4 regions of the Kocuria salina genome follow, and region 3 is predicted to be linked to each of the others. Evidence: riboswitches for the same ligand, from Rfam matches in the RefSeq annotation. Region 3 holds a riboswitch; each other region holds the start of a gene.

Region 1 (5,701 bases), on a different contig from region 3:
CAGTCCGTGGCCGTGGCCGCCGCGGCCCTGGACCCGGTGGTGGGCAGCGACGCCTGGCGGCACGTGCTCTCCGTCGTCGCGGTCGCCTGCTGGTCCGTGGGGCTGTTCCTCTACGCCGCGGCGGGCGTGCTCGTGACGCTGCGCATGATGCTCTATCCGCTGCGGCCGGTCGACCTGACCCCGCCGTACTGGGTGGCGATGGGCGCGTGCGCCATCACCGTGCTGGCGGCCTCCCGGATCGTGGAGATGTCCGACACCCCGATGGTCGCTGTGGTCCGCGGGCTCGTGGCGGGTCTGGGCCTGGTCTTCTGGGCGTTCGCCACCTGGTTGATCCCGGCCCTGGTGGCGGCCGGGTGGTGGCGCCACCGCCTGCACCGGGTGCCGCTGCGCTACGAGTCCTCGCTGTGGAGTGTGGTCTTCCCGCTGGGGATGTACGCCGTGGCCAGCATCTATCTGGGCCGCGCGGACGACCTGCCGATCGTGGGTCTGGTCGGGGCCGTCTGGCTGTGGGTGGCCCTGAGCGCCTGGGCGATGGTGTTCACTGCCATGCTCGTGCACCTGGTCCGCCGGCTGCTCCTCGGCCGGGAGGATCCGGCTCCGGCCTGGCCGGAGCCGGACGCGGCCGTCAGGCCGGACCCAGGGGGCGGACCGGGCGCCGCCCGCTGACCCGGCGGAACCGGCGCCGCCGGCGCCGCCGGCGGCGCCGGCGGCGCAGCCGACCGGGCGGAAAGGACCGGTCAGGCGGTGAGCGCGCGCTCGAGGTCCTCCAACTGGTCCTCGACGTCCTCGATGCCCACCGAGAGCCGCACCAGGTCCACGGGCACGGCCAGCGCAGTGCCCTTCACGGAGGCGTGCGTCATCTCCGAGGGGTAGCAGATCAGGGACTCCACCCCGCCCAGGCTCACCGACAGCGAGTACAGCCGGGTGCCCTCCGCCACCGCCCGGGCCGCGGCCTCCCCGCCGGTCAGCCGGAAGGAGACCATGCCGCCGAACCCGCGCATCTGCGCGGCGGCGAGCGCGTGGCCGGGGTGCCCGGGCAGCCCGGGGTAGAGCACCTGCGCGACCTCGGGGCGCTCCAGGAGCCACTCGGCGATCCGCTGCGCGTTGTCCTGGTGGCGCTCCATCCGCAGGCTCAGGGTCTTGAGCCCGCGGGCGGCCAGGTAGCTGTCCTGGGGGCCCGCCACGGCGCCGGCGGCGAACTGCTGGAAGCCGACCGCCTCGGCGAGCGGGGCCCCGCGCCACTGGGCCGCGCCCACGACCACGGCGCCGCCGAGCACGTCCGAGTGCCCCCCGATGTACTTCGTGGTGGAGTGCACCACGGCGTGCGCGCCGAGCTCGAGGGGGGTCTGCAGGTACGGGGACGCGAAGGTGTTGTCGACGACGAGCAGCGCCCCGGCGTCCCGGGCCAGCTGCGCCCACGCCGCCACGTCGGCGATGCCGAGCAGCGGGTTGGACGGCGTCTCGAGCCACAGCACCTTCGTGGCGCCGGGGCGCACGGCCGCCCGGACGGCGTCGAGGTCCGTGATCTCCACGGGCGTGTGCCCGATGTCCCACGGGGCGAGGACCCGGGTGATCAGCCGGTTGGTGCCGCCGTAGCCGTCGGCGCCGAGCACGATGTGGTCGCCCGGGCGCAGCACGGCGCGCAGCAGGGCGTCCTCTGCCGCGATCCCCGAGGCGAACGCGAACCCCCGCTCGCCGCGCTCCAGGGCCGCGAGCTGCTCCTCGAAGCCGCTGCGGGTGGGGTTGGAGCCGCGGCTGTACTCGTGCCCGGCGCGCAGCACGTTGATCCCGTCCTGGGCGAACGTGGAGGTCTGGTAGATCGGCGGGATGACCGCCCCGGTCAGCGGGTCGGGCTCCTGGCCGGCGTGGACGGCGGTGGTCGTGAAGCCCCGGTGGCGGGTGCGGGTCTCGGTGGGGGACGTCATGGCGGGGCTCACTTCCGGGTGGTCTGGACGGCGGTGACGACGGTGTCGAGGGCCTGGCCGAGGTCGGCCACGAGGTCCTGGGGGGACTCGAGGCCGATCGAGAGCCGGATCGTGGTCTCGGCGATCCCGCCGGCCCGGCGCTGCTCGGGGGTCAGGCGGCAGTGCGTCATGGCCGCCGGGTGGGCCACGAGGCTGCGGGTGTCCCCGATGTTGGCGACCAGCTTGAACAGCCGGAGCGCGTCGATGAACGGGCCCACGGCGCCGTCCGGGGCGGCGAGGTCGAAGGAGAACACGGAGCCGGTCCCGCGCGGGAAGTCCCGGGCCGCGATCCCGGCGCCGGGGTCCCCGGGCACGCCGGGGTGGTGGACGCGGGCGACGGCGGGGTGCCCGGCCAGGAACTCGGCCACCGCCAGCGCCGAGGCCGTGTGGCGGGCCACGCGCAGGTCGAGGGTCTCGGTGCCCTGCAGGATCTGGCTGGCGTTGAACGGGGAGAGCGTGGTGCCGAGGTCGTGCACGTACTTCGCCCGGACCAGGTGCAGGTAGGGGCTGGCGGCGGCGCACTTGTCGACGAGGCTGAGCCCGCCCCAGCGGGCGCGGGCCTGGGTGAACTGCGGCCACTTGTCCGGCCGGGCGGACCAGTCGAAGGTCCCGCCGTCCACGACCGCCCCGGCGAGCGCGTTGCCGTGCCCGCCCAGGAACTTGGTGGCCGAGTGCACCACGATGTCCGCGCCCTTCTCCAGCGGCCGGTACAGGGCCGGGGACGCGAGGGTGTTGTCGACGACGACGGGCACCCCGGCGGTCCGGGCGACGTCGGCGATCCCGGGCAGGTCCGGGAGGGTGGCCAGCGGGTTGCCGATGGACTCGAGCAGGAACGCGCGGGTGTCGGGGCGCACGGCCGCGGCCCACGCCCCCGGGGCGGTGGGGTCCACGAAGGAGACCTCGATGCCGTAGTCCGCGAAGGAGTCGGTGAGCAGGTCCACCGTGCCCCCGTAGAGCTTCTCGGAGGCCACGAGGTGCTTCCCGGCGCCCTGGCCGAGCAGGGCCAGCAGCGCTACGGCCACGGCGGACTGGCCCGAGCCGGTCGCCACGGCGCCCGCGCCGCCCTCGAGGTCGCTGATCCGCTGCTCGAGCACGGCCACCGTGGGGTTGCCGGTGCGCGTGTAGGTGAAGCCTGCCCGGGTCTGGGCGAACATCTGCCGGGCCGCCTCGTAGTCCGGGAACTCGAAGGCCGCGGTCTGGTAGATCGGCACCGTCAGGGTGCGCTGGGTGACCTGGTCGTGGGTGCCGGCGTGGATCTGCCGGGTCGCGAGGTCGTGGTCGGTCACGGGGATGGACATGGCGCTGCTCCTGTGCCTTGCTCTTACCCGCACCGGTCATCCGCGCGGGCCCGGTGGGCACGCCGCGGAAGATGCAGGCCGCTTCCTCATCCGAACCACCCAATGAGCATGGGGTTGGTGCGTGACCAAGTCGGAGCTTGGCGGTCACGTCTCGTGAAGCTGGAACAACACTATGCGCAGAGGTAGTGGGTGTCCCTCCGCGTCGGAAGATGACGACCGTGACGGTTCGTGACGCCGGCCGTGCGCGCCGGGCCCGGCGCGGGGCCGGCGCGTCAGGCCCGGGTGTCGATGTCCTCGAAGATCAGGAACGTCTGGGTGTCCACCACGCCGGGCAGCTGCTGGACGTGCTCGAAGATCACCTGCCGCAGGTGCACGGTGTCCACGGCCCGCACGAGGAGCATGACGTCGAAGTTCCCGCCCACCAGGGCGATGTGGTGCACGGCGGGGATCGCCTGGAGCTGGGCGCACAGCTCCCGCCAGGTGTTCTGCTGGAGCTTGAGCGTCACGTACGCGGAGGCCTGCAGGCCCGCCCGGACCGGGTCGATCACGGTGCTGAAGCGCAGGATCACCCCCTCGTCCCGGAGTCGGTTGATCCGGGCGTAGGCGTGGGCGCGGGAGACGTGCACGGCCGCGGCGATCGCCGTCACGGACTGCCTCGCGTCCCGGGACAGCTCCGCGAGGATCTTCCGGTCGGTCTCGTCCAGCGGCACGGGGGTCGAGGGCACGGCGGGCTCCTTCGGGGCGGGTAGGGCGCGGGGCCCGGAACGTGACGGACGAATGCGTGTGCTCCACGCCACACTAGAACATTTCGTCCACGCGCGGTGCACTGTCCGTCTCAGACTTCTGCATTTTCCCCGCTCTGTGGATACGAACCATGCCCGGTTCCCATACTGGGGAGACAGAGCCGCACCACCTTCCTGCCCTCCCCGGACCGCGGCCGCACCGGGGACCGACCGAGGGGACACCATGAGCCAGACCGTCGAGACCCCCGAGGACCCGATCCTCCGGGCCTCCCAGAGCTTCGGCATCACACCGGAGCAGTACATGCTCCCGGCCCGCGGCGAGATCCGCATGGTCGACCCGAGCGGGCGGCTGCTCGCCCCCGAGGAGCAGGGCACCGGCCCCGGCCACGAGTACCCGCTGCCGGCCCCGGACGTCCTGCTGGGCGCCTACGAGAAGCTGGTGGTCGGGCGGCGGGTCAACGACCAGAACTCCGCGCTGGTCCGCCAGGGCCGGATGGCCGTCTACCCGTCCAGCCACGGCCAGGAGGCCTGCCAGGTGGCGGCCGCCCTGTGCCTCGAGGAGGGCGACTGGCTGTTCCCCACCTACCGGGACACCGTGGCGGTCATGACCAAGGGCGTGGACCCGATGCAGGTCATGGCGATCTTCCGCGGCGAGTGGCACAGCGGCTACGACCCGTACGAGCACCACGTGGGCATCCAGTCGACCCCGCTCACCACCCAGCTGCTGCACGCGGTGGGCGTGGCCCACGCCGCCAAGCTGCGCGGCGAGGACACCGTGGTCCTGGCGATGTGCGGGGACGGCGCCACCAGCGAGGGCGACTTCCACGAGGCCCTGAACTTCGCGGCCGTGTTCAAGCTGCCGGTCGTGTTCTTCGTGCAGAACAACGGCTACGCGATCTCCGTGCCCCTGTCCCAGCAGTCCGCGGCCCCGAGCCTCGCCCACAAGGCGGTCGGCTACGGCATGGCCGGCGAGCGCGTGGACGGCAACGACCTCGTGGCGCTGCTCGCCACCCTGCGGCGCGCCGTGGACCTGGCCCGCTCCGAGTCCGAGCCCCTCCTCGTGGAGGCGCACACCTACCGCATGCAGGCGCACACCAACGCTGACGACGCCACCCGCTACCGGGACGACGCCGAGGTGCAGGAGTGGATCGCCAAGGACCCGGTGACCCGGATGCGCGCCTACCTCGGCGCCGAGGGCGTGCTCGACGACGCGGCGGAGCAGCGCATCGCCGCCGCCGCCGAGGACGTCGCCACGGCCCTGCGCGACGGCATGAACGCCGACGTGGAGATCGACCCGCTCGAGCTGTTCCGCCACGTCTACACCGAGCAGACCCCGCAGCTCGCCGAGCAGGAGCAGTTCCTGGCCGCCGAGCTCGCCCGAGAGGAGACCGGACAGTGAGCACCCTGCACGCCCCCGCCCCGGCCGGCGAGGCCCCGGCGGTCAAGCCCGCCACCTTCGCCCAGGCGCTCAACACCGCCCTGGCCGACGCGCTGGCCGCCGACCCCGCCGTCGTCGTCTTCGGCGAGGACGTCGGCACCCTCGGCGGCGTCTTCCGCATCACCGACGGGCTGACGAAGCGCTTCGGCCGCACCCGGTGCTTCGACACCCCGCTGGCCGAGTCCGGGATCGCCGGCATGGCCGTGGGCATGGCGATGAACCGGATGCGCCCCGTCATCGAGATGCAGTTCGACGCCT
Region 2 (5,701 bases), on a different contig from region 3:
GCACGTGCTGATGCGCTTCTACACGGTGCCCACGGCCAAGGAGGCACGCACCTCGGTGGTCTGGGCGATCGCCCTGATCGGCCTGTTCTACCTCTTCACCCTCATCCTGGGCTTCGGCGCGGCGGCCCTCATCGGCGCCGAGCGGATCCAGGCGGCTCCCGGCGGCGTGAACTCCGCGGCCCCGCTGCTGGCCTTCGAGCTCGGCGGATCCCTGCTGATGGGCATCATCGCGGCGGTGGCGTTCGCCACCATCCTCGCGGTCGTCGCCGGCCTGGCCATCACCGCCTCGGCCTCGTTCGCCCACGACATCTACACCAGCGTGATCAAGAAGGGGAACTCCGATCCCCGCAAGGAGCTGAAGGTCGCGAAGACCACGGTGGTGGTCATCGGCCTCGTCTCCATCGCGGGCGGCATCGGCGCCCAGGGCCAGAACGTCGCGTTCCTCGTGGCGCTCGCCTTCGCGGTCGCGGCCTCCGCGAACCTGCCGACCATCCTGTACTCCCTGTACTGGCGGCGCTTCACCACCCGGGGCGCGGTCTGGTCCATGTACGGCGGTCTGATCATCTCGGTGGGCCTCATCATCTTCTCCCCGGTCATGTCCGGCTCCGAGACGTCGATGATCCCGACGGCCGACTTCGCGTGGTTCCCGCTGCAGAACCCGGGCATCGTCTCGATCCCGGCCTCCTTCCTGCTCGGCTTCATCGGTTCCATGACGGAGCGCCGTCTCGAGGACCCGGTCAAGCAGTCCGAGATGGAGGTGCGCTCCCTCACAGGCATCGGCGCCGAGAAGCCCGTCGCCCACTGACGGCTTTCCCGCTCCCACTTGGGACGATCCACCGGCCCGCCCGAAGCCACGGCTTCCGGCGGGCCGGTCCGCGTCCGGGGGAGGGCGTCGATTGGCTAACGGAAACGGACAGGAGGCTGACCGTCGGCTAGGGTGAAGCGCAGAAGCAACCTCAGGGTATTCCTGGGATACTCGCCGGTTGCGTACAATAAAAGTCCCTCCCGGGACGGATAAGGAGCCATCATGGGAATCATCAGCTGGATCATCCTCGGCCTCATCGCCGGCGCCCTCGCCAAGCTCATCATGCCGGGCAGCCAGGGCGGTGGCATCATCATCACCATCGTCCTCGGCATCGTCGGAGCCCTCGTCGGAGGCTTCCTCGGCTCGCTGATCGGCATCGGGGACCTGGAGTCCGCGTTCGATATCGGCACCATCATCACCGCCGTCGTGGGAGCCCTCATCGTGCTCTTCATCTACGGGGCCGTCACCGGCCGCAAGGGCCGCGCCACGCGCTGACCCACCCCGTCGGTCGCCGAGGCCCCGTCCACCCTTCCCGGTGGACGGGGCCTCGGTCCGTTCCGCCCCCGCCGCGGCCACCCCGGGGCCACGGCACTGGGGGACCCGCTGGGGGATACTGGGGCCATGACGCCCCCCGCCTCCTCGCCCCGCACCCGCCCGACGCCCGAGCTGAGCGCCCTGGCCGCCGCCGGCCCCCGCCGGATCAGCGTCCTCGGCTCGACGGGCTCGATCGGCACCCAGGCGCTCGACGTCGTGCGGGCCGCCCGCGGACTCGAGGGGACGGACCCGTTCGCCGTGGTCGCCCTCGCCGCGGGAGCACGCCACCTCGAACTGCTGGCCGAGCAGGCCGTCGAGACCCGTGCCGCGCTCGTGGCGACCAGCGGCACCGGCCAGGACGCCGCCCGGCTGGCCGCCCTGATCGCGGACCGGGCCGCGTCCGCCGGGGCCGGGGGGTACCGCCCGGACGTCGTGCACGGACCCGACGCCGCGTCCGCGGCCGCCGCCCACCCCGACGCCGACCTCGTGCTCAACGGGATCACCGGCTCCATCGGGCTCGTGCCCACGCTGGCCGCGCTGCGGGCCGGGCACCGGCTCGCCCTGGCGAACAAGGAGTCCCTGATCGCCGGCGGCGCCCTCGTCAAGGCCGCCGCAGCGGCCACCGGGCACCCGGACGCCCTCATCCCCGTGGACTCCGAGCACTCCGCGCTGGCGCAGGCGCTGCGCGGCGGCACCGCCGGGGAGGTGGACCGGCTCGTGCTGACGGCCTCCGGCGGCCCGTTCCGCGGCCGGACCCGGGCGGAGCTCGAGGAGGTCACGCCCCAGGACGCGCTGCGCCACCCGACGTGGGACATGGGCCTGATGGTGACGACCAACTCCGCCACCATGGTGAACAAGGCGCTCGAGGTGCTCGAGGCCCACCTCCTCTTCGACGTGCCCCTCGAGCGCATCGACGTGGTGGTCCACCCCCAGTCGGTCGTGCACTCCATGGTCCAGTTCGTGGACGGCTCCACCCTCGCCCAGGCCTCGCCCCCGGACATGCGCCTGCCCATCGCCCTCGGCCTGGCCTGGCCGCACCGGGTGCCCGGGGCCGCCCTGCCGTGCGACTGGACGCGCGCCGCGGAGTGGACCTTCGAGCCCCTCGACCCGGTCGCGTTCCCCGCCGTCGAGCTCATCAAGGCGGCGGGGGAGCGGGGCGGGACCTTCCCCGCCGTGTTCAACGCGGCCAACGAGGAGGCGGTGCACGCCTTCCACGACGGCCGGATCCGGTTCCCCGCCGTCGTCGACACGGTCGAGGCGGTGCTGGGCGAGCACGACGACGTCGGCCCGCTGGAGCTCGAGGCCGTGCTGGCGGCCGAGCGCTGGGCCCGCGGGCGGGCCCGCGAGGTCCTCGCCCGCTGACCGGGCCGGGCCCGGCCCCGCCGCACGTGCTAGTCTGTAGGGCGGATGACGAGTCCCAGCGTGCAGCCCTGGCTTGCTGGGCGGCAACCCTCTCCCGTAGTGGGGTGCCCCAGGTGAACCATCCGGCACCGGCCGACGACGGCCGGCGGCAAGTACGGTCCGACCGCGCACGCGCCCTCCGGCGCGCCCTCGACCGTGGCCGCCGGACCCGTTGGCCCCGGTGGAGACCTCCGACACCCCGGACCCACGGAAAGGCACCACATGCGATCGCAGCGCCTCCCCTTCCTCGCCCTGGCCACGACCCTCGGCCTCGCCCTCACCGCCTGCGGCGGCTCCGCCGGGGAGTCCTCCGGCGAGGGCGTGCTGGCCGACGACAAGGTCACCATCGGCGTGGTGGGCACCGACCCGACCCACGACGCCCTCCAGCGGGTGGCCGAGGAGCAGGGCATCACCGTCGAGTACGTCGACTTCTCCGACTACAACCAGCCGAACCCCGCCACCGAGTCCGGTGACGTGGAGATGACCTGGTTCCAGCACGTCCCGTTCCTCGCCGACTACAACAACGCGGCCGGCGGCTCCATCACCCCGATCGGCTCGACCTCGATCTACCCGCTGGGCCTGTACTCCAACCAGTACGACTCCGTGGAGCAGTTCCAGGAGGGCGACGAGATCGCGGTGCCCAACGACGCCGTGAACCTCTCCCGGGCCCTGCTCGTGCTCGAGGCCGCAGGTCTCGTGGAGCTGAGCAGCGACACCCTCATCCCCACCGAGCTCGACGTCGACACCGAGGCCTCCACGGTGCGGGTCACGCCGGTCTCCGCGGAGCAGACGGTGCTCTCGCTCGACTCGGTGGCCGGCTCGGTCATCAACAACGACTTCCTCTCGCGGGCCGACATCGACCCGCAGTCCGCGCTCGCCCAGGACGACCCCGAGTCCGAGGGCTCCCGCGCCTACGTCAACCTCTTCACCACCACGGAGGAGCTCGCCGACGACGAGACCCTCCGGCAGGTCGCGGACCTTTACCACGAGCAGGCCGTGCTCGACGCCGAGATGGAGGAGACCAAGGACACCGCCGTGCCGCTGCAGCTGGAGCCGGAGGAGCTCCAGGAGCTGACCGCGCGCTACCAGCAGGAGCTGAAGGACCAGGAGCAGTGAGCGCGGCGGTCCCCGCCGGGCCGCCCGCACCCGGGCGCCCGGACGAGGTGCTCGTCTCCTTCCGCAACGTCTCCAAGACCTTCCGCACCGGCTCGGGGCGGGCGGCGCGCGAGGTGCTCGCGGTCGACGACGTCACCCTCGACGTCCGCCGCGGCGAGATCTTCGGCGTGATCGGCTACTCCGGGGCGGGCAAGTCCACCCTCGTGCGCCTGATCAACGGGCTCGAGCCCGTGTCCTCGGGCTCCCTGACCGTGGAGGGCTTCGAGGTGGCCGGCCGGCGCGAGACCGAGCTGGCGCCCGTGCGGCAGGAGATCGGGATGATCTTCCAGCAGTTCAACCTCTTCACCTCCCGCACCGTCGCCGGCAACGTCGAGTACCCGCTCAAGCGGGCCGGCTGGCCGAAGGAGAAGCGCCGGGCGCGGGTGGCCGAGCTGCTCGAGTTCGTGGGCCTCGCCGCCCGCGCCGGCAACTACCCGGAGCAGCTCTCCGGGGGGCAGAAGCAGCGCGTGGGCATCGCCCGCGCGCTGGCGACCAGCCCGAAGCTGCTCCTGGCCGACGAGTCGACGAGCGCCCTCGACCCGGAGACCACGCAGGAGGTGCTGCAGGTGCTGCAGCGGGTCAACCGGGAGCTCGGGATCACGATCGTGATCATCACCCACGAGATGGACGTGGTCCGCGCGATCGCCGACCGCGTGGCCGTGATGCAGGACGGGAAGGTCGTGGAGCACGGCTCCACCGTGGACATCTTCGCCCGGCCCCGCACCGAGACCGCCCGCCGCTTCGTCTCCTCCGTCCTGCACTCGGTGCCCGACGCCCGTGAGGTCGAGCGGCTGCGCCGCGCCCACCGGGGGCGCCTGGTGATCGTGGACGTCGGCGACGGCGTGGACATCGGCGGGGTGCTCTCGGACGGCGCCGCCCGCGGGGTCCGCTTCACCATCGCCTACGGCGGGATCAGCGTGCTCCAGGAGCAGTCGTTCGGGTCCCTGACCTTCGAGCTGACCGGTGCGGACGCGGCCGTGCAGGCCGTGGTCGACGAGATGTCCCGCATCACGACCCTGAGAGAGGTGGCCGCGTGAACGACTGGTCCGTCCTGGGACCCGAGCTGCTGTCCGCGCTCGGGGAGACCCTCTACATGGTGGCCGTCACGCTGCTGCTCGCCGGCCTGCTCGGTCTGCTCGTGGGCGTCGGCCTCTATGTCACCCGCCGGGGCAACATCCTGGAGAACCGGGCGGTGCACGAGGGCCTCAACCTCGTGGTGAACTTCGTCCGGCCGATCCCGTTCATCATCCTGCTGGCCGCGCTGGGACCGGTGACCCAGGGCGTCGTCGGGACCCGGCTGGGACCCAACGCCGCGATCTTCGCGATGACCATCGGGGCCATGTTCGCGGTGGCGCGCATCGTCGAGCAGAACCTCATGAGCGTGGACCCCGGGGTCGTGGAGGCGGCCCGCTCCATGGGCGTCTCCCGCGGCCGGATCATCACCACGGTGATCCTGCCCGAGGCGCTGGGCCCGCTGGTGCTCGGCTACACGTTCCTGGTCATCGGCATCACGGACATGTCGGCGATGGCCGGGGCCATCGGCGCCGGCGGCCTGGGCGACTTCGCCCTGCGCCTGGGCTACCAGCGGTTCAACGACGAGGTCACGTGGGCGGCGGTCGCCGTCATCGTGGTCCTGGTCCAGCTCGTGCAGGTGGTGGGCAACCGGCTGGCCCGCCGGATCCTGCGCCGTTGAGGCGCCCCGCCCCGCAGCCCACCGACGGCCGGTGCGCCTCCCTCCCGGGAGGGCACCGGCCGTCGTCGTGCCCTGGTGCGCCCGGTGCCCGACGTCCAGGATCGTGGTGCAGA
Region 3 (5,701 bases):
TGCCGGACACGGGGGTGCCGTCGATGAGCACCCGTCCGGCCGAGGCGGTGTCGAGCCCCGCCGCGGCCCGCAGCAGCGTGGACTTGCCGCACCCCGAGGGCCCCAGGACCGCCAGGACCTCGCCGGGCCGGGCCGTGACGTCGACGTCCTGCAGGACGTGGTGGGTCTCGCGGCCGGACGGGAAGGCTTTGCCGACGTGCTCGAAGGCCACGGAGAAGGCGCGCTTCGCGGTGCCCGGTGCGGTGGCCGGCGCAGAGCCCAGCAGGGAAGTGCTCATGATCAACTCCATCGGTCCTGGCATTAGCACCTCGCACGGAGGATCAGACGGATCCGTGCCGGTTGCTGCGACGTCGACGAGCCAGGTCTCTCAGCCGCTCCGGATGGTTACACCACCAATTGAACGTCCTCGGCGTGTTCCCTGGCAAATCCGTCGCATCCGTGGTGATCGCGACACATCGCTGGCACGGGAGCCCTCCGTGCCCCACCATGGACCCATGACGAGCCGCAGAAGCCCGGCCCGGGCGGACCTGGTACGCGACGCCTGCGCGGCGTTCGGCGCGGTCCTCGACGGGCTCGGCGACGACGACTCCTGGGCCGCCACTGGCTGCCCGGGGTGGTCGGTCCGGGACCTCACCCACCACTGCGCGATGGACGCCCTGCGGGGGCTGGTCGCGCTGCACACGCCCACCACCGCCCGCCCCGACCGGGACGCCGCGACCTACTGGACCGACTGGGGCGGCGATCCCGCGGGGGCCGCCGAGGCCCGGCGCCACACCCGCGTGGCCGCGTCCATGGTCCTGGACTGGGAGCCGGTGCGCGCCCTCCACCGCGAGACCACCCGGGCGCTCGTGCACGCCGCGCAGCACTGCGGCGACGGCGCGGTCCGCACCCAGGGGCACGTGCTGCGCGTCGAGGACCTGCTGAGCACCCTCGCGGTGGAGGCCACGGTCCACCACCTGGACCTGATCCAGCACCTGGACGGCTCCCCGGGTCCCGCCGTGGACGGGCTCGCCGAGGTCCGCCGGGTCCTCACCGACCTGTGGGAGCGGGAACCGCTCGAGCACTGGAGCGACGAGCACTTCGCCCGCGTGGGAACCGGCCGGGCGGAGCTGACCGCCCAGGAGCGTGCGGAGCTGGGCGCGCACGCGGACCTCCTGCCGCTCTTCTCCTGACCCTCCCCCCTCCGCGAGGTCGCCGACACGTGCAATCCCGCGGAGGAAGAAGGAGGGGGAACGGGTTCCGTGCCAGGCTGGGGGCATGAGCCGCAACGACCCCGCCGTCATCGACCGCCTCATGACACGGCCCGGCCGGTGGGCCGTGGTGGGGCTGACCGGCAACACGGCCCGTCCGGCGCACTCGGTGGCGAAGCGGATCCGGGACGACCTCGGCATGACGATCGTCCCGGTCAACCCGAAGGGCGAGCCAGTGCACGGCGAGCCCGGCCACCGCACGCTCGCCGAGGTCCCGGGGCCGATCGACGTGGTGGACTGCTTCGTGAACTCCCGCCGCGTCGGCGCGGTGGTGGACCAGGCCATCGCCGTGGGCGCCGCCGCGGTGTGGCTGCAGCTGGGCGTCGTCGACGAGGACGCCGCCGCCCGGGCGGAGCGGGCCGGCCTCGACGTGGTCATGGACACCTGCCCCCTGATCGAGCTCCGGTCCCTGCTCCGGCGGGGCTGGACCCTGGACCCGGGCCGGACCCCGCCGCTCGCCCCGCCCGGCTGAAAGACCCGGCTGAGCGACCCGGCGGAGCCGCCCGAACCGGGTGGGCGCAGGCCCGATGCGGGCCGGGACCGTCCCCGTGCGGCGGGACCGCACAGGGGTTGCACCCGGTCAGGGGCCACCCGCTAAGCTGTCCCCCGACGACGATGACGAGTCCCGACACGAAGCTCTGGCTGGTCGGGCGGCAACCCTCTCCCGTAGCGGGGTGCCCCAGATGAACATCGGGCCGCGGTGCACGTGCTCCGCGGCAAGTACGGCGCCCACCAGTGCGTCGGACCCGCGGGCAGGTCTCCACGACGCACGGGCGCGGGTCGGTATCGACCCGGGAGGAACACCCCATGAGCAAGCGCATCGCCCTGAACGCCTTCGACATGACCTGCGTGGGCCACCAGGCCCCCGGTCTGTGGAAGCACCCCCGCTCCCGGGCGGACGAGTACAACACGATCGAGTACTGGACGGACGTCGCCCAGGTCCTGGAGAAGGGGCTCTTCGACGCGCTGTTCCTCGCGGACGTCGTCGGGTACTACGACGTCTACCAGAACTCCGCGGCCCCGGTGATCCGGGACGCCACCCAGATCCCGGTCAACGACCCCTTCATGCAGATCTCCGCGATGGCGGCCGTGACGAAGCACCTCGGCTTCGGCGTGACGAGCGCGATCACCTACGAGCAGCCGTACCCGCTCGCCCGGAAGTTCGCGACCCTCGACCACCTCACGAAGGGCCGGATGGGCTTCAACGTGGTGACGTCCTACCTGAAGTCGGCCGCCGAGAACCACGGGCTGACGGAGCAGATCTCCCACGACGAGCGCTACGAGATCGCCGAGGAGTTCATGGAGGTCTGCTACAAGCTCTGGGAGGGCTCCTGGGAGGACGGCGCGGTCCGGCGCGACCGGGTCAACGGGGTCTTCGCCGACCCGGCGCTCGTCCACCCGATCCAGCACCACGGCAGGTACTTCGACGTCCCCGGCATCGGGCTGACCGAGCCGTCCCCGCAGCGCACGCCGCTGATCTTCCAGGCCGGGGCCTCCTCCCGCGGGCGGGCGTTCGCCGGCCGCCACGCGGAGGCGGTGTTCGTGGGCGGCATCCGCCCGGACCTGACCCGGGTGGTGACCGACAAGCTGCGCGACGAGGCGGAGGCCGGCGGGCGGAACCGGGACGACCTCAAGATCTTCGCCATGCTGCACGTGATCGTCGACGAGACCGACGCGAAGGCCGAGCAGAAGCGCCGCGACTACGAGCGGTACGCGGACACCGACGGCGCGCTGGGCCTCGTGGGCGGCTGGTCCGGGCTGGACCTGGGCCGCTACGACGAGAACGACGTCCTGGAGTACATCAAGACCGACTCGATCCAGTCCTTCCTGACCCCCTTCACCACGGCCGACCCGCACAAGAAGTGGACGATCAAGGAGGTCGCCAAGCACATCTCGATGGGCGGCATGGGCGTGCCGATCGTCGGGTCCCCGCAGACCGTGGCCGACGAGCTCGAGCGGTGGATCGACGAGGGCGGGCTGGACGGCATCAACCTCGCCTACCACGTGTCCCCGGGCTCGTTCGAGGACTTCGTGGAGTGGGTCGTGCCGGAGCTGCAGAAGCGCGGTCGCTACCGCACCGGCTACGAGGGCACCACGCTGCGCGAGAACCTCTACGGCAAGGGGCAGACCAAGGTGCTCGGCACCCACCCCGCCGCCGCGTTCCGGGGCGCCTACGCGGGCAGGCCCTCCGCCGCGGACACCCCCGCCCGCCAGCTGGCCCTCTGACCCCCGTCCCCTGACCCCGCGGCTCCGCCGAGAGCACGGGGCAGGGCACGGACGAGGGGCCCCCGCGTGCGGGGGCCCCTCGTCCGTGCCGGGTCAGGACGCCGGTGCGGCGCTCCAGCGCAGCAGGGCCGCGACGTCCGTGCCGTGGGGCAGCGCCCCCGGCGGCACGAAGACGGGGCGGCCGTCGGTCAGCACCGCGGCGCGCACCAGCGCGGCGTCGGCGGAGACCCGGCCCAGCACGCCGGCGCCCACGGCCTCCGACTCCTCCAGGGCGATCCACGGCTCGGCGTCCAGGGCGATGAGCTGCTGCTCCGTGTCCAGGTGGGTGTCGTCGATCAGCAGCGTCTCCGCCTGGGCCTGCTGCAGGGCGGAGACCACGGGCGCCATCCCCGAGACGGCGGTGGGGTCCGCGCGTCCCTGCTGCTCGGCGAGCCGCTCGAGCAGCGACTGCTGGCGGTGCGCCACGACCTCCGCCACGCGCTCCTCGACCTGGTGGTCGAAGTCGGCGGACTTGCTGCCCTCCGCCCGGGTGTTGGCGTCCACGACGCTCAGCATCCCCCGGCTCGCCTTGGACAGCTGCTCCTCGACCAGGCCCCGGGCCCGCAGGTCCCCGGCCAGGACGACGAGCTGGGCCCCGCTCTCGGCCACGACCTTGTCGATCTGCTCGGCCACCTGCTCGGTGTTGCGCCGCCACACGTCCTCCGTGTGCCGCTGCCAGCGCCCCTGCGACCAGCCGCCCCCGGGGAACTTCTTCAGGTGCTCGGTCTCGCCCTCGATCTGCTGCTCGTCCGCGGCCCGGACGCGGCTGGCGTGCTGGAGGCAGATCTCGCCGCCGTCCCGGCCCACCTCGGCGACCACGTACGGGAAGTCGTCCGGGCGGTGCCGGAACAGGGGAGTGAGATCGGGGACGTCCTCCACCTGGACGACACCGCTGCCGGCCCGGGGCCCGGGGAGGACCTCGTCGATCTCCACGGTGCCTCCGCGCACCAGCAGGTACCGGCACACCGGGTCCGGCACGCCCTCGGCCGGGCGCACGGCGGCCTCCACCGCGGCGAGGTCGGCCTTGCTCGCACCCTGGCGCTCCAGCTCTCGGCAGATGTTCTCCGGAAGCACGTCGATGGCGTGCAGCGAGTCGACGGTGCCGGTGCTGATGTCCGTGTACACGGTGCACCAGGGGCCCTTGCTCTTGAACAGTTCGGCGTAGCGGTGGAATCGGCTCGTCATGATCGACAACTCCTGCTGGTGAGCGGTGCTTCCTGTGGTGCAGACCACGTTATCCGACCACCAGGGGGCTGGGAACAGACGACCCGACGAGTAGGGTCGGAGGCACACGACCGGCCCCACGGCCGGTGGTCCCGCAGGTCCCACGACGCAGGAGGCAGTCATGAGCGACGTACCCGAGTACGACGAGGCCGACCGGCTCGAGCAGTCGATCGACGCCGATCAGCAGGATCTCGACGACCAGGACGAGGAGGCTCCGGTGCACGCGCCCGACCGCTCGGAGGCGTCCTCCCTCGAGGCGAACCCCGACGACCTCGTGGAGCAGGACCAGGAGGTCGTCCTCGACGAGCCGCAGGAGGTCTCCACGCTCGAGGAGGAGTGAGCCGCGCACCGCGCGGGGGCAAGGACCCCGCGCGGTGCGTCACACCGCGGACCAGCCGCCGTCCGAGGGCATGATCACGCCGTTGACGTTGGAGGCGTCGTCGCTCGCGAGGAAGGCGATGACGGCGGCGACCTGCTCTGCCGTGGCCGTGGCACCGGGGGCGACCGCGTTGGTGCGGATGCCGTCCGCGGCGTGCGTGAGGGCGGTGCTCTTCGTCAGCCCGGCCACGGCGTGCTCGGAGGCGGTGTAGGCCGCGCCCGCGGCGGAGCCGCGCAGGGCCGCCTCGGAGGCCACGTTGACGATCGCTCCCCGTCCGGAGGCCCGGAGCAGCGGGATCGCCGCGCGGGCCACGGCGCCGCCCTCTTCATGGTGGTGCGGAACGGGCCCGGAAAAACTTCCCGGAAAAAATGTGACCTGCTGCATCCACGGAGGGGTCCACGGCGGTAGTACGGGTGCAAGGTCGATTCCGCTTCCGCCAGGGAGCCCGTTCAAGGAGCAGTTACCATGCGCAAGACCCTTTCCGCCGCAGCAGTCCTCGGCCTCGGTGCCGGTGCCCTCAGCATGAGCCCGGCGTTCGCCGCCGAGCACGCCGAGCTCTCCGTGCTCCACGGCGTCCCCGACA
Region 4 (5,701 bases), on a different contig from region 3:
TGGTAGCGCCCCCGCCCGCCGGCGTGCGTGTCGATGACCTGCTCCTCGGCCTGCGGCGAGCGCCCGAACCGGTGGTGCAGCTCGTCGGCCGAGCGGTAGGTGATGTGGGCGATCCGCCGGGCCAGTCCCAGGCCCGTGACGGGCAGCGGGCCGTCGTAGTAGTCCCCGCCGCGGAAGTGCGGGTCCTGGCGGATCGCGAGGTTCTGCGCCTGGCCCCACGCGAGCTGCTCGGCGCTGGACTGGGCGCACGCGGCGACCACCGCGCACGCCCGGACGCGGTCCGGGTAGGTCACGGCCCACTCCAGGGCGCGGGCCCCGCCCATGGAGCCGCCGATGACCAGGCGCCAGGCGTCGATGCCGAGGGCGTCGGCCAGCGCCGCCTCGGCGTGCACGGAGTCCCGGACGGTGATGAGCGGGAAGCGGGAGCCCCAGGGGCGGCCCTCGGGGTCCACGCTCGGCGGCGCGGGGGTCGCCGGGCCCGTGGACCCGTAGCAGCCGCCCACGATGTTGGTGCAGACCACGAACCACCGGTCCGTGTCGATGGCGGCGCCGGGGCCGATCAGGCCCTCCCACCAGCCGCCGCTCTCGGCGGCGCGCCGCTCGGCCTCGGGGGCGCCGGGGCGGGCCCGGCCGGCCGCCACGTGGGTGTCCCCGGTGAGGGCGTGCTCGACGAGCACCGCGTTGGAGGCGTCCGGGGCGAGCGTCCCCCACGTCTCGTAGGCGATCCGGACGTCGGGCAGCCGGAAGCCCGACTCGAGCTCGAGCTCGCCGATCCCGGCGACCCGCGGCACGCCGTCCTCGCGGACGGCGGTCCCGGCGCCGGAGCCCCTCACGACCGTCACGGTCACTCCTGTCCTCCCTGCGCGGCCGCGGCCGCGGCGAAGCCCTGCTCCAGGTCCGCCAGGATGTCGTCGATGTGCTCCAGGCCCACGGACAGGCGCACGAAGCCGGGCTCCACGCCGGCGGCCAGCTGCTCCTCGGGCAGGAGCTGGCTGTGCGTGGTGGACGCGGGGTGGATCACGAGGGAGCGCACGTCGCCGATGTTGGCGACGTTCGAGTGCAGGGTCAGGGCGTCCACGAAGGCGGCCCCGGCCTCCCGGCCGCCGTCGAGGACGAAGCCCAGGATCGACCCGGCGCCCCGGGGCGCGTACTTCTGCGCCCGCTCGTGCCACGGGGAGGACTCCAGCCCGGCCCAGGACACCGAGCGCACGTCCTCGCGGGCCTCGAGCCAGCGGGCCACCGTCCCGGCGTTGGCCACGTGCCGCTCCATCCGCAGGGACAGCGTCTCGATGCCCTGCTCGATGAGGAACGCGTTGAACGGGGAGATCGCCGAGCCGAGGTCGCGCAGCAGCTGCACCCTGGCCTTGAGGATGTAGGACAGGTTGACGCCGAAGGGCCCCTCCGCGCCCAGGGCCTCGGCGTAGACGAGGCCGCCGTAGGACTCGTCCGGCTGGTTGAAGCCGGGGAAGCGGTCCGGGTAGCGGCCGTAGTCGAAGGCCCCGGAGTCCACGATCACGCCGCCGATGGCCGTGCCGTGCCCGCCGAGGAACTTGGTGGCCGAGTGCACCACGACGTCCGCGCCCCAGCGCAGGGGCTGGACGAGGTAGGGGGTCGCCACGGTGTTGTCCACGATGAGCGGGACCTCGTGGTCGTGGGCGATCCCGGAGACCGTCTCGATGTCGAGGACGTCGTTGCGCGGGTTCGGGATCGTCTCGGCGAAGAAGGCCTTCGTGTTCGGCCGGACCGCCTGCCGCCACGCCTCGGGGTCGTCGGGGTCGGAGACGAAGGTGGTCTCGATGCCGAGCTTGGGCAGCGTGAACTTGAAGAGGTTGTAGGTCCCGCCGTACAGGCTGGGGCTGGCCACGAGGTGGTCTCCCGCGCCGGCGACGTTGAGCACGGCGAACGTCGTCGCCGACTGCCCCGCGCTGAGCATGAGGGCGCCCACGCCGCCCTCCAGGGCGGCGATCCGGTTCTCCACGACCTCCGTGGTCGGGTTGCCGATCCGCGTGTAGATCGGGCCGAGCTCGGCGAGCGCGAAGCGGTCGGCGGCGGCCTGGGCGTCGGGGAAGACGAAGGACGTGGTCTGGTGGATCGGCAGGGCGCGCGAGCCGGTGACCGGGTCGGGGCTCTGCCCCGCGTGGATCTGCCGGGTCTCGAAGGCCCAGCCCCCGGGGTTCTCGGGGGTGGGGCGCTCGGCCGCGGCCACGTCGGTGCGGGCGGCGGAGGCGTCGGTGCTGGAGGCGGGGAGATCGGACATGCCGTGGGACTCCTTGTGGATCTCAGGGGTCCCGTCCCGGCCGAGGCGGTGCGGCCGGGAACGGCCGGGCGCCGGGGACCCGCGCTTGCTCGCTCGCCGGTCGCGAGGAGCCTGGTCTTCACCCAGGGCACCCCACCGCGGTGGAGGGTTGCCGGCCAGCTAGCTGGGGCTTGGACGCTGGCGCTCATGACCTGGACAGCATTCTCCGGATCAGGCCCGCACGGCGTCAAGCCGGGGCCGGGCGTGACGCCCCGCCCGGGGGTGTCGCCCGCACGGTGCCCGGCGCGTCGCGGACCGATTTGGAGACGAAACTCACAGGGTGCCACGATGTGCCCATGAGAGTCGACCACGTGTCCTACGCCTGCCGCCCGGAGGGCCTGGAGACCACCACCGAGCGCATCGCCGACCAGCTCGGGATCGAACCGGTCAAGGGCGGGGTGCACCCCCGTTTCGGCACCCGCAACATGATCCTGCCGCTCACGAACCACCAGTACGTGGAGGTCGTCGAGGTCCTCCAGCACCCGGCGGCGGAGAAGGCCCCCTTCGGGCAGGCCGTGCGGGCCCGGTCCGCCGCCGGCGGCGGCTGGCTGGGCTGGGTCGTGGAGGTCGAGGACCTCGCCCCCTTCGAGCAGCGCCTGGGGCGCCGCTCCGTGCCCGGCCACCGGGTGTTCCCGGACGGCCGGTGCCTGGAGTGGCACCAGATCGGCGTCAAGGGCCTGATCGCCGATCCGCAGCTGCCGTTCATGATCCACTTCGACTCCGCCCCGGAGATGCACCCGTCCCAGGCGCGGATCACGGACGTCGGGCTCGCGGGGATGACCATCGCCGGTGCCCCGGAACGGGTCGCCGAGTGGCTGGGCGCCCCCGTCGAGACCGCGCTCGAGGACCTCGAGGTCGACTGGCGCTATCCGGACGGCACCCCCGGGGTGCTCTCCGTCTCGTTCAGCACCCCGGACGGCGCCGTCACCATCTGAGGCCGGCCTGGTCCGCGACCGGGCCCGCAGTGCCCGGCGGCTGGGCCGCGCCCCGCGGGGCGGGTCTCAGCCCAGCAGCCGGGCTGCCCCGAGGAAGCCGACGGCGTCCAGCAGGAAGTGCGCGACGACGAGGGGCATCACCCGGCCGGTGCGCCGGTAGAGCTCCGCGAAGACGAGGCCCATCACCACGTTGCCGAGGAAGGGCCCGATCCCCTGGTAGAGGTGGTAGCTGCCGCGGAACAGGGCCGTGACCACCAGCACCACGGGCCAGCTCCACCCGATGCGGGTCAGCCGGTCGGTCAGGAACGCGACCACCACGACCTCCTCGACCAGGGCGTGGCGCACGGCCGAGAGTAGCAGCACGGGCACCGTCCACCAGTGCGGGGCGAGCCCGGACGTGGTCACCTCCGCGGTGACGCCCAGGGCCCGGCCGGCGCCGTAGAGCGCCAGCGTGCCCAGGCCCATGAGCAGGAAGAGCACGGTGCCGAGGCCCAGGTCCGGGAGGGGCATCCGGGCGTCGAGGCCGATCCGCCGGCGGACGGTGCCCAGCGCTCCGGCGGAGCCGGCTAGCAGGTAGAGCGCGAGCAGCACCGGCACCAGGTCCAGGGCGATCCCGGTGAGCTGGCGCAGCAGGTCGATGAGGGGCTGCGGGCTCAGCGGCGGGTTCATCGTGGCCTGCGCCTCGGACAGCGGTCCGCGCGCCAGGTGCTCGGCGAGGGACAGCGCGGCCCAGAGGGCCGAGGCGCCCAGGGACACCCCGAGCACGAGGAGCACTTGCAGCCACAGGTCGGCGCGGGTGGAGCCGAAGGCGGGCGGTCGCGGGGCGAGGTGGGCGGGGGTGCTCATGCGGCCATTCTGGCACCGGCCCGCCGGCCGCCCTGCGCAGCCCGCGCCGGGCGCCCCCGGGCCCGCCCGGACCGCCCCTCCCCAGCCGGGGCGTCTTCCCTAGGATGGGGACCATGACTGTCCTTCCCCCGCAGATCCGCCAGCAGCCCGTCGAGCGCGCCTTCCACGGCCACGTGTTCTCCGACCCGTACGAGTGGATGCGGGACAAGGACTCCCCCGAGGTGCTGGCCCACCTCACCGCGGAGAACGAGTACGCGGAGTCCGCCACCGTCCACCTCACGGGTCTGCGGGAGACGATCTTCGGGGAGATCAAGGACCGCACCCAGGAGACCGACCTGTCCGTGCCCAGCCGGCGCGGCGCCTGGTGGTACTTCGCCCGCACCGTGGAGGGCGGCGCGCACCAGGTGTTCTGCCGGGTCCCGGCCGTGACCACCGGCGACGTGCTGGCGGACTGGACCCCGCCTGTCGTCGAGCCCGGCACCCCCATGGCCGGGGAGCAGGTGCTCCTCGACGCCAACGCGGAGGCCGCGAAGCACGAGTTCTACTCCCTGGGCAGCTTCGACGTCTCCGAGGACGGGGAGCTGCTGGCCTGGGCCGAGGACGTCACCGGCGACGAGCGCTTCACCCTGCGGGTCCGGGACCTCACCACGGGGGCGCTGCTCGCCGACGAGATCCCCGGGACGTTCTACGGGTCCTTCCTCACCCCGGACGCGCGCGCCGTGTACTACACGGTGGTGGACGAGTCCTGGCGCCCCCACCAGCTGCGCCGGCACGAGCTGGGCACCCCGGTGGCCGAGGACGTCGTCGTCCACGAGGAGGCCGACCCCGGCCTGTGGCTCGGGGCGGGCCTGTCCGCGGACCGGCGCTGGATCGTGGTGGAGGCCATGTGCTCCGAGTTCTCGGAGCAGCTCATCCAGCCGGTCGCGGACCCGGCGGCGCCGCTGCGGGTGGTGCTGCCCCGCACCGACCGGGTGCTCTACGAGGCGGAGCCCCTGCTGCTGGACGGGCGGGAGCAGATCCTGCTGACCCACGACCACGAGGCCCCGAACTCCCGGATCTCCCTCATGGACCCGGCCGACCTCGGCCGTCCGGTCGCGGAGGTGGCCCTGCGCGACGTCGTGCCGGCCTCGGACACCGTCCGCGTCAACGGCTGCGCCGTGACGGCCACGCACCTGGTGGTCTCCGTCCGGGCGGACACCACGCTGCGGGTCCGGCTGCTCCCGCTCGCCGGGCTGGGCACTGACGCCCAGGCCGCCCCCGTGGAACCGGCCTTCGCCGAGGAGCTCTACACCGCGAGCGTCTCCGCCGCGGAGCACGACGCCCCCGTGGTGCGCCTGTCCTACACGTCCTTCACGACGCCCCCGCGCGTCTACGACCTCTTCGTGGCGGGCGCCACCGGGGGCGACGGCGCACTGCCCGCCGAGCCGCTGCTGCGGCGCGAGGCCACGGTGCTCGGCGGCTACGACCCCGCCGACTACGCGGTGGAGCGGGACTGGGCCACCGCGGCCGACGGGACCCGCATCCCCGTCTCCCTGGTCCGCCGCGCCGACCTCGACCCCTCCGTGCCGGCACCGGTGCTGCAGTACGCCTACGGCTCCTACGAGCACAGCACCGACCCCGCGTT

Evidence for each region. A riboswitch is a leader RNA that binds a small molecule or an ion and turns the genes downstream of it on or off. The one in region 3 is predicted to bind S-adenosylmethionine.
Region 1: linked by a shared signal. The riboswitch ahead of E7Z53_RS00155 (O-acetylhomoserine aminocarboxypropyltransferase/cysteine synthase family protein) and the one ahead of E7Z53_RS05480 (LLM class flavin-dependent oxidoreductase) in region 3 are both predicted to bind S-adenosylmethionine.
Region 2: linked by a shared signal. The riboswitch ahead of E7Z53_RS15540 (MetQ/NlpA family ABC transporter substrate-binding protein) and the one ahead of E7Z53_RS05480 (LLM class flavin-dependent oxidoreductase) in region 3 are both predicted to bind S-adenosylmethionine.
Region 4: linked by a shared signal. The riboswitch ahead of E7Z53_RS15350 (bifunctional o-acetylhomoserine/o-acetylserine sulfhydrylase) and the one ahead of E7Z53_RS05480 (LLM class flavin-dependent oxidoreductase) in region 3 are both predicted to bind S-adenosylmethionine.

What each region holds. Positions count from the first base shown of each region.
Region 1 is NZ_SSSF01000001.1:25,017-30,717, forward strand. Features, by position in the region: gene E7Z53_RS00145 (tellurite resistance/C4-dicarboxylate transporter family protein) at 1-666, shown strand, start outside; gene E7Z53_RS00150 (cystathionine gamma-synthase) at 738-1,925, opposite strand; gene E7Z53_RS00155 (O-acetylhomoserine aminocarboxypropyltransferase/cysteine synthase family protein) at 1,934-3,262, opposite strand; SAM riboswitch class IV at 3,300-3,421, opposite strand; gene E7Z53_RS19925 (Lrp/AsnC family transcriptional regulator) at 3,535-3,987, opposite strand; gene E7Z53_RS00165 (thiamine pyrophosphate-dependent enzyme) at 4,229-5,404, shown strand; gene E7Z53_RS00170 (alpha-ketoacid dehydrogenase subunit beta) at 5,401-5,701, shown strand, end outside.
Region 2 is NZ_SSSF01000008.1:165,061-170,761, forward strand. Features, by position in the region: gene E7Z53_RS15525 (solute symporter family protein) at 1-805, shown strand, start outside; gene E7Z53_RS15530 (GlsB/YeaQ/YmgE family stress response membrane protein) at 1,028-1,300, shown strand; gene dxr (1-deoxy-D-xylulose-5-phosphate reductoisomerase) at 1,427-2,701, shown strand; SAM riboswitch class IV at 2,746-2,862, shown strand; gene E7Z53_RS15540 (MetQ/NlpA family ABC transporter substrate-binding protein) at 2,963-3,856, shown strand; gene E7Z53_RS15545 (methionine ABC transporter ATP-binding protein) at 3,853-4,932, shown strand; gene E7Z53_RS15550 (methionine ABC transporter permease) at 4,989-5,588, shown strand.
Region 3 is NZ_SSSF01000002.1:293,541-299,241, forward strand. Features, by position in the region: gene E7Z53_RS05465 (ABC transporter ATP-binding protein) at 1-277, opposite strand, end outside; SAM riboswitch class I at 283-387, opposite strand; gene E7Z53_RS05470 (maleylpyruvate isomerase N-terminal domain-containing protein) at 495-1,172, shown strand; gene E7Z53_RS05475 (CoA-binding protein) at 1,258-1,722, shown strand; SAM riboswitch class IV at 1,865-1,979, shown strand; gene E7Z53_RS05480 (LLM class flavin-dependent oxidoreductase) at 2,058-3,476, shown strand; gene E7Z53_RS05485 (baeRF2 domain-containing protein) at 3,570-4,700, opposite strand; gene E7Z53_RS05490 (hypothetical protein) at 4,861-5,079, shown strand; gene E7Z53_RS05495 (SDR family oxidoreductase) at 5,119-5,502, opposite strand; gene E7Z53_RS05500 (DUF4397 domain-containing protein) at 5,584-5,701, shown strand, end outside.
Region 4 is NZ_SSSF01000008.1:126,447-132,147, reverse strand. Features, by position in the region: gene metX (homoserine O-acetyltransferase MetX) at 1-848, opposite strand, end outside; gene E7Z53_RS15350 (bifunctional o-acetylhomoserine/o-acetylserine sulfhydrylase) at 845-2,257, opposite strand; SAM riboswitch class IV at 2,334-2,449, opposite strand; gene E7Z53_RS15345 (VOC family protein) at 2,593-3,231, shown strand; gene E7Z53_RS15340 (CPBP family intramembrane glutamic endopeptidase) at 3,298-4,077, opposite strand; gene E7Z53_RS15335 (S9 family peptidase) at 4,191-5,701, shown strand, end outside.